Regions from separate parts of the Hyphomicrobium sp. ghe19 genome, predicted to be linked through region 4. Evidence: riboswitches for the same ligand, from Rfam matches in the RefSeq annotation. Region 4 holds a riboswitch; each other region holds the start of a gene.
The links. Region 4 has a riboswitch for cobalamin ahead of AACL53_RS06595 (TonB-dependent siderophore receptor). Riboswitches for the same ligand answer to the same signal wherever they lie in the genome.
Positions count from the first base shown of each region.

Region 1 (3,423 bases), 170 kb from region 4:
ACTGCGACCTCGTCGTTCGAGGTGTTGAGCGTGATTTCCGTGCAAAGGTTCGACGAGTGCACGACACCGCAATGCTGCTGAGGCGAGCGTAGGTTGCAGGGGTCCTTGAACGTGATCCACGGGTGGCCCGTCTCGAAGAGCATCGTCAGCATCCGCCGCCAAAGATCGACCGCGCGAACGCGCCGCGCAATCTTCATCTCCATGCGTTCGGCCTTCTTCTCATACTCTTCGTAACGCGCCGCGAACGCTGTGCCGTAGAGATCGTGCAGGTCAGGAACCTCGTCGGGCGAGAACAGCGTCCAGGGTCCGTCTTCTGCGACGCGCTTCATGAAGAGATCCGGGATCCAGTGAGCCGTGTTCATGTCGTGCGTTCGCCGGCGGTCGTCACCGGTATTCTTCCGGAGATCCAGAAACTCTTCGATGTCGATGTGCCACGTTTCGAGATAAGCGCAGACCGCACCTTTGCGCTTGCCGCCCTGATTGACCGCGATCGCGGTGTCGTTGGCGACTTTCAGGAACGGCACGACTCCCTGGCTTTCGCCGTTTGTGCCTTTGATGTGGGCGCCGAGGCCGCGCACGCGCGTCCAGTCATTGCCGAGGCCGCCTGAGTATTTGGCGAGAAGCGCGTTGTCCTTAATGGACTTGAAGATGCCGTCGAGATCGTCCGGCACCGTCGTCAGGAAGCACGAAGACAATTGCGGACGCGGGGTTCCGGAATTGAAAAGCGTCGGCGTGGAGCACATGAAGTCGAACGACGAGATGAGATCATAGAAGGCGATGGCCTTCTCCTCGCGGTCGATCTCACGCATCGCGAGGCCCATGGCGACGCGCATGAAGAAGGCTTGCGGCAGCTCGAAGCGGATACCGTTCGTCTGCAAGAAATAGCGATCGTACAGCGTTTGAAGGCCAAGATACTGGAAGATGCCGTCGCGCTCTGGCTTCAACGCGCGCCCAAGACGCGCCAGATCGAACCGCGCCAGTTCCGGATCGAGCAGTTCGGCCACGATGCCTTTCGCGACCAATGCCGAGAAGTACTCGGGATAGCGTGCCCCCATCTCCGATTGACGCGCCGAGTCTTCCCGACCCCTCACGAACGACAGTGCCTCGCTGCGCAACCGATCCATGAGCAATCGCGCCGCGACGAATGTGTAGTTCGGCTCTGTTTCGATGAGGGTGCGCGCGGCGAGCACCGGCGCTTCCGCCAACTCATCGACCGTAATTCCGTCGTAGAGATTGCGTTGGCTTTCGGAAAGCACGGACTCTGCGGTCACATCCGGCAAGCCATCGCAGGCTTCGACAATCAGCAGGCGCAGCCGGTCTATGTTGAGCGGAGACAGACGGCCGTCCCTTGCCTTGACGTTCATCGGCGAAACGGCAGCGACCTTCACAAGTTCAGCAGACGTTGCGCGTTCGCGCGCGCGCTCTTCGCGATAAAGGACGTAAGCTCGCGCAACTTTGTGGTTTTCGCTGCGCATCAGCGCAAGCTCGACCTGATCCTGGATCTCTTCGATATGGAACGTGCGGCCCTGAGCGCCGCGGCGCGTCAACGCCGAAACGATCTGCTCAGTCAATTCCTCGACGGTCTCGTGAACGCGCCGCGATGTAGCCGCGCGCCCCCCTTCAACGGCGAGGAATGCCTTGGTGAGCGCCACGGTGATCTTGCTGGCGTCGAATAGCGTGACGCCGCCGCTGCGCCGGATGACCTGGAACAGCTGTTCCGTCGAGGCCTTCGGTGCGCCGATGCCTGAAACGTGATTGGATTGAGAGCTTCGTGCTTGGAGTACGATAGACATCGGCAAACCCCTGAAAAAAGGGGGCTTGGGCCGCATGGTACGCGCATTCATCCGCGCGCAATGGCGGGATGAACCAATCCATCAGGACACCCCGCCCGAGGACGTGAAAACACCATCACAGGCAGGTCTCCTGACTCGCGGGTCGCTGCTCTCTGTCTGGCCTTCCCGACACGCGAAGCATCAGTGACCTTTATCCGACAGGAACTCGCCGCTCACAGTTGCGGGGGCAGTCCCGGGATTGCACCGCTCGAAAAGCGATGCGCACCGGGTTCCCTCTTAGCGCTGAATGTTGAAATCCAGCGACCTATGATGTCCTCATAAAGACAGATTCCAATGGGCATGCGCAATATGTGGTGGCGCGAATTCTAAAGTTACCCCAGGTGTTGTTGCGCTTCTCCAATGGCAAGACGTCGCGCACTCAGGCGGCGCGCCAGCGGGCCGGCATCCCGCGCTCGGAAAGCGAGACGAAGACACGGCTTTCCGGGCCGACGTAGTCGGCGGTCGGACGAATGATCTTGTTGTCCTCGCGCTGCTCGATGATGTGAGCGCTCCAGCCGGCTATGCGGGCCATTGCGAAAATCGGCGTGAACATCGAGGCCGGGATACCCAGAAGATCGTAAAGCACGGCGCTATACCAATCCACATTGGCGAACATGTTCTTGGAGTCGGCCATCACGACCTCGATCCGTTCGGCGATGGACATCACTTTGTGATCGTTCGAGCGATCGGCCAGTTCATTCGCCAACGTACGCAGGACTTCAGTGCGCGGGTCCGAAATCCGATACACCGGATGGCCAAACCCCATCACGACCTGCTTGTTGGCCACCCGCTCGCGCACATCGACCTCGGCTTCGTCCGCCGTTCTATAGCGCGTGATGACCTCATACGCGGCCTGATTGGCGCCGCCATGCTTGGTGCCACGCAGCGCACCGATGGCTCCGCTGATTGCGGAATAGAAATCAGAGCCCGTCGCCGCAATCGAGCGCGCGGTGAACGTCGATGCGTTGAACTCATGTTCGCCGTAAAGCACCAGTGAAGCCTGTAGCGCGCGGACTTGGTGGTGGTGCGACGCCCGTCCGTGCAACAGCGTGAGGAAATGCCCGGCGACGGTGTCATCATCCGTCTCGACGTCGATGCTGCGGCCGCTGCCCGAGAAATGATACCAATAGAGCAGCATCGAGGGCGCCGATGCAATCAGGCGATCAGCGATAGCGCGCGCGTTCTCGGCCTTTTGATCTGGCGATTCCGGAAAGACGCATCCGAGCGCCGACACGCCAGTGCGCAAGACATCCATCGGGTGCGCGGCGGCGGGCAGAGCTTCGAGGGCGCGCCTCGCGGCGAGCGGAAAATTGCGCTGAGCGCGCAATTTCCTCTGGTACGTCGCGAGCTCTTCCGCCGATGGCAGCGTGCCGTAAATGAGAAGGTGCGCCACCTCTTCGAACGAGCAGCCCATCGCCAGGTCACGAACGTCATAGCCGCGATACCTGAGGTGATCGCCGCCGGGGATGACCGAGGATACGGCGGTCGATCCGGCAACGACCCCCGAGAGCGCAACCGACTTTTTCTGAGCCGGTCTTTCAAGGTTAGCGAGATCAGAAGCCATCGATGTTCTCCAAGAGCTGTCGTGACG
Region 1 is NZ_LR743509.1:1,575,200-1,578,622, reverse strand. It holds gene AACL53_RS07540 (ribonucleoside-diphosphate reductase subunit alpha) at 1-1,793, opposite strand, end outside; cobalamin riboswitch at 1,896-2,116, opposite strand; gene prpC (2-methylcitrate synthase) at 2,212-3,396, opposite strand.
Region 1: linked by a shared signal. The riboswitch ahead of AACL53_RS07540 (ribonucleoside-diphosphate reductase subunit alpha) and the one ahead of AACL53_RS06595 (TonB-dependent siderophore receptor) in region 4 are both predicted to bind cobalamin.

Region 2 (3,423 bases), 910 kb from region 4:
TCGCCGCCATAACGCCAATAATCGAGCCCCCCGAGCAAGCGAACGAGTATCGCCTTCGTCCCCCTGAGAGTCGTGTCCGCAAAAATATCGACGGACATCGGATGGCACAGCGCACTGAGGTTCGCGATGCGAAGGCTTGGCCGTTCGTCTTCGGCAACTGAACGAAATGCCGCGGCCGCCATTGCCAAATCGGAATCCGAAAACGAAAGAAAGACGATATCGGCGGGCGCAAGTCCGAGATCCTGAGGCACGGCGGCCTCATCGAGATCTCGGCTCTCGCGAACGACGATATGCATTAGGCGGCGCCTGTCAGGGTCCTGGTGATACTCTCGCGGTCGAGACCTTTCTGACCGATGACAACGAGCTTGCCGAGCCGCGGCTCGCCGTCCCGCCACGCACGCTCATACCGCGTGTCGACGCGTTCGCCGACGCCTTGCAATAACAGCCGCATCGGCTTTCCATCGATTGCCGCAAAGCCCTTTATGCGCAGCACGTCATGCGCATTGGCGATCGCCTTGGCTCGTGACGCGAGATCGGCGGGGGACGCAAGCGCCGGCACCTCGACAATGAATGTCTCGAAATCGTCGTGGTCGTGATCCGGCTCGTTATCGTGATGCGAAGGACGGGCCGCGAGATCGTTCTCCGCCGCCGCCGAAAGCCCAAGCAATACACTAGCGGGAACGCGACCCTCACGCGTCGCCACGATCTTGATGCTGCGCGGCACGCCGCTCCTGATGGCGTCGGTAATCTGCTCGATCTCGACCTCTGACATCAGATCGGTTTTGTTCAGAACGACGAGATCTGCGCAGAGAAGCTGATCTTCGTAGACTTCTTCCAGCGGATTTTCATGATCTACGGAAGGATCGGCCGCGCGTTGCGCCGCGACCTTCACGGGATCGTCGGCAAACCGTCCCGCATTCACCGCAGGCCCATCGACGACGGTGACGACACCGTCGACCGTGACGCGATTGCGGATGTCCGGCCATTCGAAGGCTTTCACCAACGGCTTGGGCAAAGCCAGACCCGACGTCTCGACGATGATGTGCTCGGGCGGCGGATTTCGCGACAGCAAAGCCTCGAGCGTCGGCACGAAATCGTCTGCCACCGTGCAGCAGAGGCAGCCATTCGTCAGCTCGACGATGTTTTCCTCCGGGCAATTCTCGACACCGCAAGAACGAAGGATCGCCCCGTCGACGCCGACATCACCGAATTCGTTGACGATCAAGGCCAGCCGGCGGCCTTCGGCGTTCTCGATCGCATGTCTGACGAGCGTCGTTTTGCCCGCGCCGAGAAAGCCGGTAACGATGGTGACTGGCACCTTGCGCGCGCTCATTGGCAAAACTCCGAGTCCGAGTTGATATTTTGAGACCCACGGTCACAGGACCCCATCGCGGCAGCTCCGGTCGGAGCCGCACGTTTGAACATCCACGCATGATGGGATGGCGCGCAATGGCGTGCGCAGAGCATTCTGAAAGTCATGTTAACCTTTCTCGCCCCACCGGCGACGGTTCGATTCTTCTGTGACGGCAGGTCTCCTGGCTCGCGGGTCTCAGCGTCTGGCGACCTTCCCGGGCATAACCCAGTGGTCATATCGCCAGCGCTCACCGCTCACAGTTGCGGGGGCAGCTGCGGAGTAAATACCGCATTCCCATTGAACCCTCTTGCGAGGGACCGTCGTCCCCATCGATAAGTGAGCGACTATCCCTCGTCAATCGCCATCAGCGTGTCCTGGACCGCCCGAAAGTCGCTCATGCCAACGCCAACCCTGCCGCAGCTGACATTGGTTCTCGGAGGCGCACGCTCCGGCAAAAGCCTTTATGCCGAGCAGCTTTTGACGAGCCAGCCGGGGCCCTGGGCCTACATCGCCACTGCTGAGGCCTTCGACGGCGAGATGGACGAGCGAATCAAACTGCACCAAAGGCGTCGCAGCAGCGGCTGGGTTCAACACGAAACCCCTCTCGACATCGCCGATACCTTGTCGAACCGGACGTCCGAACTGCCGTCACTCGTCGACTGCCTGACCTTGTGGATATCGAATTTAATGCACGCGGAACGTTCGATCCCCGACGCGACCGATAAACTGATCGCGGCGCTCTCGAAACGGATCGCCCCCTGCGTCATCGTTTCGAATGAAGTCGGCCTAGGCATCGTCCCGGATAACGCGCTCGCGCGAGCGTTTCGCGACGAGGCCGGCCGCCTCAATCAGAAAATCGCGGCCGCGGCGGACAGGGTCGTCTTTGTCGCCGCCGGCTTGCCGCTGACCTTGAAAGGCTGAAACGTGACCACCGACCCAACGATAGACGAAGCCGAGCGCCACAAGGCCAAGATGGCCAAGCGCAAAGCCGTGCAGGACGCCGAGGTCGCCTCGAAGTCGATCGAAAAGGGCGTTCTCCTCGTGCACACCGGCCCAGGAAAAGGCAAGTCCACCGCCGCGTTTGGGCTTGCCCTGCGAGCGCTCGGTCACGGCTGGCGCGTCGGTGTCGTGCAATTCATCAAGGGCGCGTGGATGACCGGCGAACGCGACGCGCTGCGCATGTTCGGCGATCAGGTCTCCTGGCACACGATGGGCGAAGGCTTCACTTGGGAAACCCAGGACAAGGCGCGCGACATCAAGGCGGCGGAGCGCGCGTGGGAGAAAGCCAAAGAGCTGATGGCTGACCCATCCATTCGCCTCCTCATTCTCGACGAACTCAACATCGCGCTTCGTTACGATTACCTTCCGCTTGATGACGTCATCGAAGCGCTCCGCAACCGCCGCGCCGATCTGCACGTCGTCGTCACCGGCCGTAATGCCAAGCCGGAATTGATCGCGCTCGCCGACGGCGTGACCGAAATGGCCGCCGTGAAGCACCACTTCGCAGCCGGCATCAAAGCGCAGGAAGGCATCGAGTTCTAATGCCGGCGCGAACCCTGATGTTTTCGGGCACCGGCTCCGACGTCGGCAAATCCCTGATGGTGGCGGGCCTTTGCCGCTTGCTCGCGAACCGCGGCATCCGCGTGGCGCCGTTCAAGCCGCAGAATATGTCGAACAACGCCGCCGTGACGGCCGACGGCGGCGAGATCGGCCGCGCACAGGCATTGCAAGCGCGTGCGGCACGCGTCGCGCCGTCGGTGCACATGAACCCCGTGTTGCTGAAGCCCGAAAGCGAGACGGGCGCACAAATCGTCGTGCAAGGTAAAATGATCGGCTCGGCGAGGGCGCGTGAATTTCAGGCGAAGAAGCCTGAGCTTTTGCCGGCGGTTCTGGAAAGCTTCGGCCGGCTGAAAGCGGAAGCCGATTTCGTTCTCGTCGAAGGCGCGGGCAGCGCGTCCGAGATCAATCTCCGGAAGAACGACATCGCGAACCTCGGTTTCGCACGCGCAGCCGGCGTCCCCGTTATTCTGATCGGCGACATCGATCGCGGCGGCGTCATCGCCAGCCTC
Region 2 is NZ_LR743509.1:490,328-493,750, reverse strand. It holds gene cobN (cobaltochelatase subunit CobN) at 1-296, opposite strand, end outside; gene cobW (cobalamin biosynthesis protein CobW) at 296-1,333, opposite strand; cobalamin riboswitch at 1,508-1,691, opposite strand; gene cobU (bifunctional adenosylcobinamide kinase/adenosylcobinamide-phosphate guanylyltransferase) at 1,751-2,275, shown strand; gene cobO (cob(I)yrinic acid a,c-diamide adenosyltransferase) at 2,279-2,896, shown strand; gene AACL53_RS02300 (cobyric acid synthase) at 2,896-3,423, shown strand, end outside.
Region 2: linked by a shared signal. The riboswitch ahead of cobW (cobalamin biosynthesis protein CobW) and the one ahead of AACL53_RS06595 (TonB-dependent siderophore receptor) in region 4 are both predicted to bind cobalamin.

Region 3 (3,423 bases), 160 kb from region 4:
GCGGTCGCAGATGGAATTACTCGAAGCGTTCTCGGATTTCCGGTATCCGAACGAGATCGGCCCTGGGGTGTACGACATCCACTCACCCCGCTGTCCCCATGTCCACGATATGACGGACCTGATCGGCAAAGCGCGCGCTCATCTCGTACCCGAGCAGATTTGGATCAATCCTGATTGCGGCCTCAAGACCCGAAAGTGGGAAGAAGTGCTGCCTGCGCTCAAGAATATGGTTGAAGCAGCCAAGACGATGCGCGAAAGCGCGTAGACAGAAACTCATGCCCTGCGGATCGAGACCGATCCTTCTGTCTCTATCCGCACGGCTTCCAATTGACGGACGCTATGACTGGTTCCCCAAGCACCTGCCTTCTTGTGACGTGTCACCCGGAGCCAAACAGTCTTTGCGGGCAGATTGCGGAACGCGCAATCGCGGCGCTTGCAGCACGGAACACGACGGCCGTCGTCAATGATCTCTATCGTTTGAACTTCAACCCCGTAACCTCGGGACACGAGTTTTCATCTTATCCATCCGGCGGCATTCCTGAAGATATTCGTAGGCTCGTTACAGATCTCCAGTCGGCACACGAATTGATTTTCATTTTGCCCATTTGGATGTTCGCAATTCCGGCGATGCTGAAGGGCTATTTCGACCGCGTCTGGCGCCCGGATGTGGCATTCACCTTCGACGGCCAAAACCTTCAGCCGCTGCTCAGGAGCATTACGCGCATGACCGTCATCGTCACGCATGGGCGAAGCGAAGCCGAAACGAATGCCACAGGCGATGGTAGTCGCGTGTTTTTCGAAAGTTCGCTGCCAGCGCTATTGCCGAACTTGGCGAGCAACGAGCGCTTCGATTTTTATGCGCTCGACGATGGCGATTCCGGCGCTGTAACTCGGCAACTGAACCAGCTCATGGATTTTATATCTCAGGGCTATAAAGCCTAAGCGACCGCTCACAGAGTCAAATCAGCGCTGACCAACAAACATTGTGTCGTTGCGAGCACATATGTTTCCAATTCGGACTCAATCGATTGACTCGGTCAGCCAAGTAGAGAATTTAAACCGTGTCGGTTCCCGCAAGGGATCAATAGGGAATGCGGTGCTGGCACAATGCCAAATGCCGCGGCTGCCCCCGCAACTGTAAGCGGCGAGCCCTCGACCCCAATGCCACTGGAACACCATTTCCGGGAAGGCTGGTCGAGACGCTAGGACCCGCGAGCCAGGAGACCTGCCGACAGTCGTGGTCACACGCGAGCACGCATCAGACGGGGTGTTCTGATCGTTGACGACTTGAGTGCAGAACAGCACTCGGGACGGCTTCGTTCGCGGTGACGTGCCACAACCGTCGACCGCGCAGGATCTATGTCAAATCTCATTGTCGAATTGCCGCCCCAGCGGGCCGCGAATTCACGTCGTTTCGTCGTCTCCACACGCGTCAGCCTGTTCGCCCTAGCGATGACTTCGAGCTCGCTCGCGCTGTGCGCTCAAGAGGCAAAACCTTCGGAAAACTCGCAAAATCCTGGCAATTTGCCGCCCATCACGGTGCTCGGTGGACAAGAGTCGACCACGTCTTCAAAGAAAAAGAAGAAGACCTTATCGCAACAAAAGCAGACTGGTGAAGGGAAACAGGGCGCCACGGATACACCCGCGGAGCCGGTGGTGGATCCCGCACGAACCGGCGTCAACACACCGACCAAGCCTGGGCTCAATCTCAACGTGCCGACAACTGCCGGCAGCAGGCTTGATCTAACACCACTCGAAACTCCGGCCAGTGTTTCTGTGATCTCAGGCGAGATGGCCCGCGACCGCGGCCAGGACACGGTGACGGATGCGATAACCCATAATGCGCCGGGATTCAGCAGTGTCGCCAATCCGGTCTATGGGCAAGCCTTTGCGAGCCGCGGCTATCAGGGCAACGGGTCCGTCGTGCGCTTGTATGACGGAACGCGCATATCGCCCGGCCGCGGCAACGTTACATTTCCGTTCAACATGTGGTCCGTCGATCGCATCGAAGTGTTGCACGGACCCGCCTCCGTTCTTTACGGTGAAGGCGCGATTGGCGGCGTTATCAACGTTGTTCCGAAAAAGCCGATTACGACAGGCTTTGAGAATGAAGCGCAGGTCTACGTCGACTCGAACATGACGCGGCGCCTGTCACTCGACAGCGCGGGTCCGTTGAACGAAGCGCTCTCCTATCGCTTCGACGTGAGCGGCGACGCTTCGGAAGGCTGGGTCGATCTCGGGCATTCAGAAAACTTCGGGATTTCCGGCGCGTTGAGGCTGCAGGCCGCGCCGAATCTCGTGTTCACTCTTTCAACGGACTACGGCGATCAGAAGCCGATGCGCTACTTCGGAACGCCGTTCCGGGACGGCGAAATCGACGAAAGCCTGCGCGAGAAGAACTACAACGTCTACGACAGCCGCATTCGGTTCAAGGACAATTTCACCCAGTTCAAGACCGAGTACACGCCGAGCTCCGCGCTGTCGTTCCGCAATATCGCGTATATATCGAGCAGCAATCGCGAATGGCGCAACGCGGAAGACTACTTCCTCAATCCGGTCACCGGCGACGTCGACCGCAGCGGTTATATCCATATCGTTCAACAGCAGGATCAGATCGGATCGCGAAGCGACGCAACGTTGCGAACCCGTGTGCTCGGATTCGCCAATGAATCCGTGGTCGGGGTTGACGTGACGCGAACGCGCTTCGGATATGCCAACTACATTCCGTTCGAGTCCAACTCGCTCGATCCCTATCATTTCGACCGCGGTCTCTTCCCGAACCCCAATCAGCTCGACCCGAAATACAAGTCCGAGCTGACCGAGTATGGCGTATTCGCGGAAAACCGCATTCATCTTCTCGACAACCTGACCGTCGTCGGCGGTGTCCGCTTTGACGCGCCAACAATCGAACGCGAAGACGTCAGCCTTAGCCAGAGTTTCGAAAAGACTTTTGGCGCCCTTGGGTGGCGCGTCGGCGCGGTCTTTGAGCCGGTGAAAAACTTCGCGATCTACGGGCAATATTCGGTTGCGTCAGACCCGATCAACGTACCGCTGCTCGATCTGGCGAAGAACTTCGCGAATTTCAACCTCACAACGGGCAACCAGATTGAAGTTGGAGTGAAGCAATCGTTCTGGAACGGAAGGGGCGAATGGACGCTCGCTGGATATCGTATCGAGAAAAACGATCTTATCGTGCTCGACGCTTCCTATCAGTTTCAGCAGATCGGCCAACAGTCGTCGTACGGCGTCGAAGCATCGGGCGGACTTGAACTTGGGTATGGGTGGCGAGTCGATGCAAACGCGGCGTGGCTGAAAGCTCAGTATGACGATTTCCAGTACATCGATTTCTCAACGTTCGCGGTGACCGACTACAGCGGCAAAACGCCGATCCTTATCCCTGAACAAACAGCCAATCTCTGGCTG
Region 3 is NZ_LR743509.1:1,565,451-1,568,873, reverse strand. It holds gene metE (5-methyltetrahydropteroyltriglutamate--homocysteine S-methyltransferase) at 1-265, shown strand, start outside; gene AACL53_RS07500 (NAD(P)H-dependent oxidoreductase) at 340-942, shown strand; cobalamin riboswitch at 1,049-1,248, shown strand; gene AACL53_RS07495 (TonB-dependent receptor) at 1,657-3,423, shown strand, end outside.
Region 3: linked by a shared signal. The riboswitch ahead of AACL53_RS07495 (TonB-dependent receptor) and the one ahead of AACL53_RS06595 (TonB-dependent siderophore receptor) in region 4 are both predicted to bind cobalamin.

Region 4 (3,423 bases):
AAGTTCCGGAAGATTTCGGATTGCAGCTCCACGAAAGCAGCGCGGTTCCATTCTTCGGCGGACAACGGTCCATTCCCGTCCCTATTGTCGAGCTGTTCGTTTTGATGCTCGGCTCCCGTGACGATCGTATATCCAGGCGCCACGCGAAGAACGCTGCGCCAATCGTATTTCACCCGTTCACCGTCATTGGCGCTTCGGCCCCACGTGGGATCGTAGTTGTCCGTCTGCAGGTTGGCATAGTTGATGCCAAAGTAGTTGGTCAGGTTGCCGCCGAGCGCCCTCCACACGACCTCGCCACGCGTATAAAACCGATCGTAATCCGAGCGCGACAGACTCGAATTGGGGTGGCTCGGAAAGCCGGAGTCGTCACCGGTGAAATGTAACGTGGCATCCGTATAGCGGGCCGCGAAATTCACCGTGACGTCTTTTGTCAGGTCAACGCCGATCTTCGTCGAATACGTCCAGTTATCGTAACGGTTGCTGTGGCGCGCCTCGCCTGGCAACAGAAGATCGAACGGCGTAACCGGTGTATCGTCGGCCCGAAAATGCGAAACGTTGAATGAGTAGTTGTAGCGATCCGCTCCTCCGCTGATGCTCGTCGCCTGATTGAACGTGCCGAATGAGCCGCCTTCGATCATGCCGGTGGCCTTGGCCGGTCCTTTTCCCGCTTTGGTATTGATGACGATGACGCCGCCCAACGCATCCGCGCCGTAAAGGCCGCTCTGCGGGCCACGCAGAACTTCTATGCGCTCGATGTCCGTCGTCAGCATTTGACCGAAATCGAAAGAGCGATTGGGATTACTGGGATCGCTGACGTCGATGCCGTCGATCAAAACCTTCGTGTGATTTGAGTTTGTGCCGCGCATGAAGACAGACGTAACTCCGCCGGGACCGCCCGTTTGCACGACGTTGAGGCCCGGCACGCTTTTCAGCACGTCTGGCAGCGTGCGGCGCTGCTGCGCTTGGATTTCTTTTGATGTGATGACCGTAACCGAGCTTGCAATCTGCTCGACCGGCGAGGCGATGCCGGTCGGCGAAACAGCCACATCGGAATTATCGGCGTCACGTGCCGTACCTGCAGTCCCGCCGCCGGAATTCTGAGGTGTCGAGCTTTGTTGAGCGGCAGTCGGCGCCTTCCTCTTCGCCTGGGGATCCTCGGTTGATGTAACCGTGACTTCCGGGAGATCGGTAAGCGGCGCAGTAGATACCTGAGCGCTGGCTTCGATCGCGGAAAGTGATGAGATTGTAGAGAGTATGGCTGCACTCGCGGTGCGGCGCATGAAGACACGTTGCATGAAGATCCCCCGTCGCATGACGTAAGGGTGGATCGCTCCTCAAGGCGTACCGGCAAAGGCTCAGTGGATATACGCGCACGTCTTCGTTCACGGCTCCCCAGGGACTCGTGTTCAAACTGACGTTCGCGCGCAGAATTTTATCCGCTCAGCGCAGCGACCTGCATGACCTGACGTGGCTCCCCACCGGTTGACACATCAGCCGCCTCTACGGGTTTCCGCTCTTCCGCGCCCCACGCACGGGAGATGGGCAGCTTGTGATGGCAGGTCTCCTGACTTGCGGCTCAAGCGTCTTCTCCGACCTTCCCGAGGGCCTCCAGAATGAGGCCGTCAGTGGTATAACCGGAGCGGACTCGCCGCTTACAGTTGCGGGGGCAGTCTCGGCATTGACACCAAAGGTGTCGCACCGCGTTCCCATTTTCACCATCCGCGCGACTTGACGCGAATGGAACCGTCACATCGCCATAAGCACACAATGGACGATAACGAGTCAATGCCGAAAAACTGCCACACTCGGCAGAAAGCGGAGCGCCAGTGCGGGACGCTTCCGAGAAGAAAATGCGCCAGCAAATTCGAGGCGGATCATTTCTCGATTGATGCGATAGGAACCTGAACCGTGCAAACGACGCCGGACGGCTCAAAGGCGAGCTTCGCCCGTTCGTCGCGGAACAAACTTTGCTCGATCAAGCGTGAACCAAAACTTCGGCGCGTGGGAGCTCTCACAGTTGGGCCGCCCTGTTCCTTCCAAATCAGGCTCAACGATTGTTGGGCCGTATCGCCTTCCGCCACGATGGAAACCGTCCCCGTCGCGCTGGAAAGTGCGCCGTACTTCGTCGCGTTGGTGCACAATTCGTTCAGCATCAATGCAAGTGGTTGAACGGCCAAGGCCGTAACTTCGACATCGGGAATTCGAATTGTGAATCGCCCATGATCCTGAACATCAAACGGCTCGATCGCCGCTTTCACGATGGAAATTAAGGGTGTCGGTCCCCAGCTTGTTTCCAACAAAAGACGGTGCGCGCTGCTCAATGCCGTCAAACGATGCCGGATTGCGTCGCCGGCTTCTTTCAAGCTTTGAGCGCTGCTGATGCTTTGGGACGCAATCGCTTGGGTCACCGCCAGCGTGTTTTGAACGCGATGGTAGAGTTCTTCCATCAGCAGAGAATGTAATTTTGCCGCAACATCCTGTTCAGCAGAATGCAAGCCAGCCTCGATCAGCAAGCGCCGAAGGTCCGCATTCTCAAATTTCAGACGGAACTCTTCATCGGAAATTTTTGGGCCCCCCGTGCCACGCAAACCATGCTCGACCATCGACTTGCAAACCAGCCAGAAGACTACGGAACGCGATCCGATCTCTCAAATTAAGCCTGTACCGTATAGTAACATCGGAGCGGCCGCTACAGTCTTACTTAAGTGTGTTGAAGGCTAAGTGCTTGGTCGGACGCGGTGACCGGGCCTTAACAGACCTCGATCCAGCAGCTGCGGTCAGTGTCACGAGAAGCGGTCATGCACTTGCCACCACGCCAGCGACATTAAAGGAAGCGGTTAAGGAAGACGCTATTAGCCGCCGGAATCAATCTCGGAAAAGTTTACGACTTGCATCCCTTATTTGCGCGTCGAATTAGTGATCGCTACGCATGTAACCTGGGGAGCCATTGTCGGGAGAGAATAGAATATGCGGTTAGCAATTCGCATGTTGCAGCGGATAGCTATTTTCGGCCTCGGCGTTCTGAGCGTCTGGCTGATCGTGGACGTCTTCGAACTGGTGGACCGGCGGCTGCCTTGGATCCTCGCCGTAAGCGCCACTTACGTCATCGGCGCGTACCTCATTCTCCCACGCGCGGTTCGCATGGGCCTGAAAATTCTTCAGCGCCAGCACGTGCCGAGTTTCACGATCACGGGAGATGGCCTGCCAGGCGACCCCGTGAACTTGGCATTGGCCGGCACCGCGGCTCAGCTCCGTGCAGCGTTCGCGGCTGCAGGTTGGGTGGAAGCGGATCGGCTGGATATCGCCAGCTCGTGGCGAATGGCTCGCGCTTTCGTCCTCAACACGCCATACCCGACCGCGCCATTCAGCACGCTTTATCTTTTTGGGCGAGGCCAGGACATCGGATTTCAAAAAGCGATCGAT
Region 4 is NZ_LR743509.1:1,403,053-1,406,475, reverse strand. It holds gene AACL53_RS06595 (TonB-dependent siderophore receptor) at 1-1,295, opposite strand, end outside; cobalamin riboswitch at 1,537-1,763, opposite strand; gene AACL53_RS06590 (HWE histidine kinase domain-containing protein) at 1,875-2,603, opposite strand; gene AACL53_RS06585 (LssY C-terminal domain-containing protein) at 2,968-3,423, shown strand, end outside.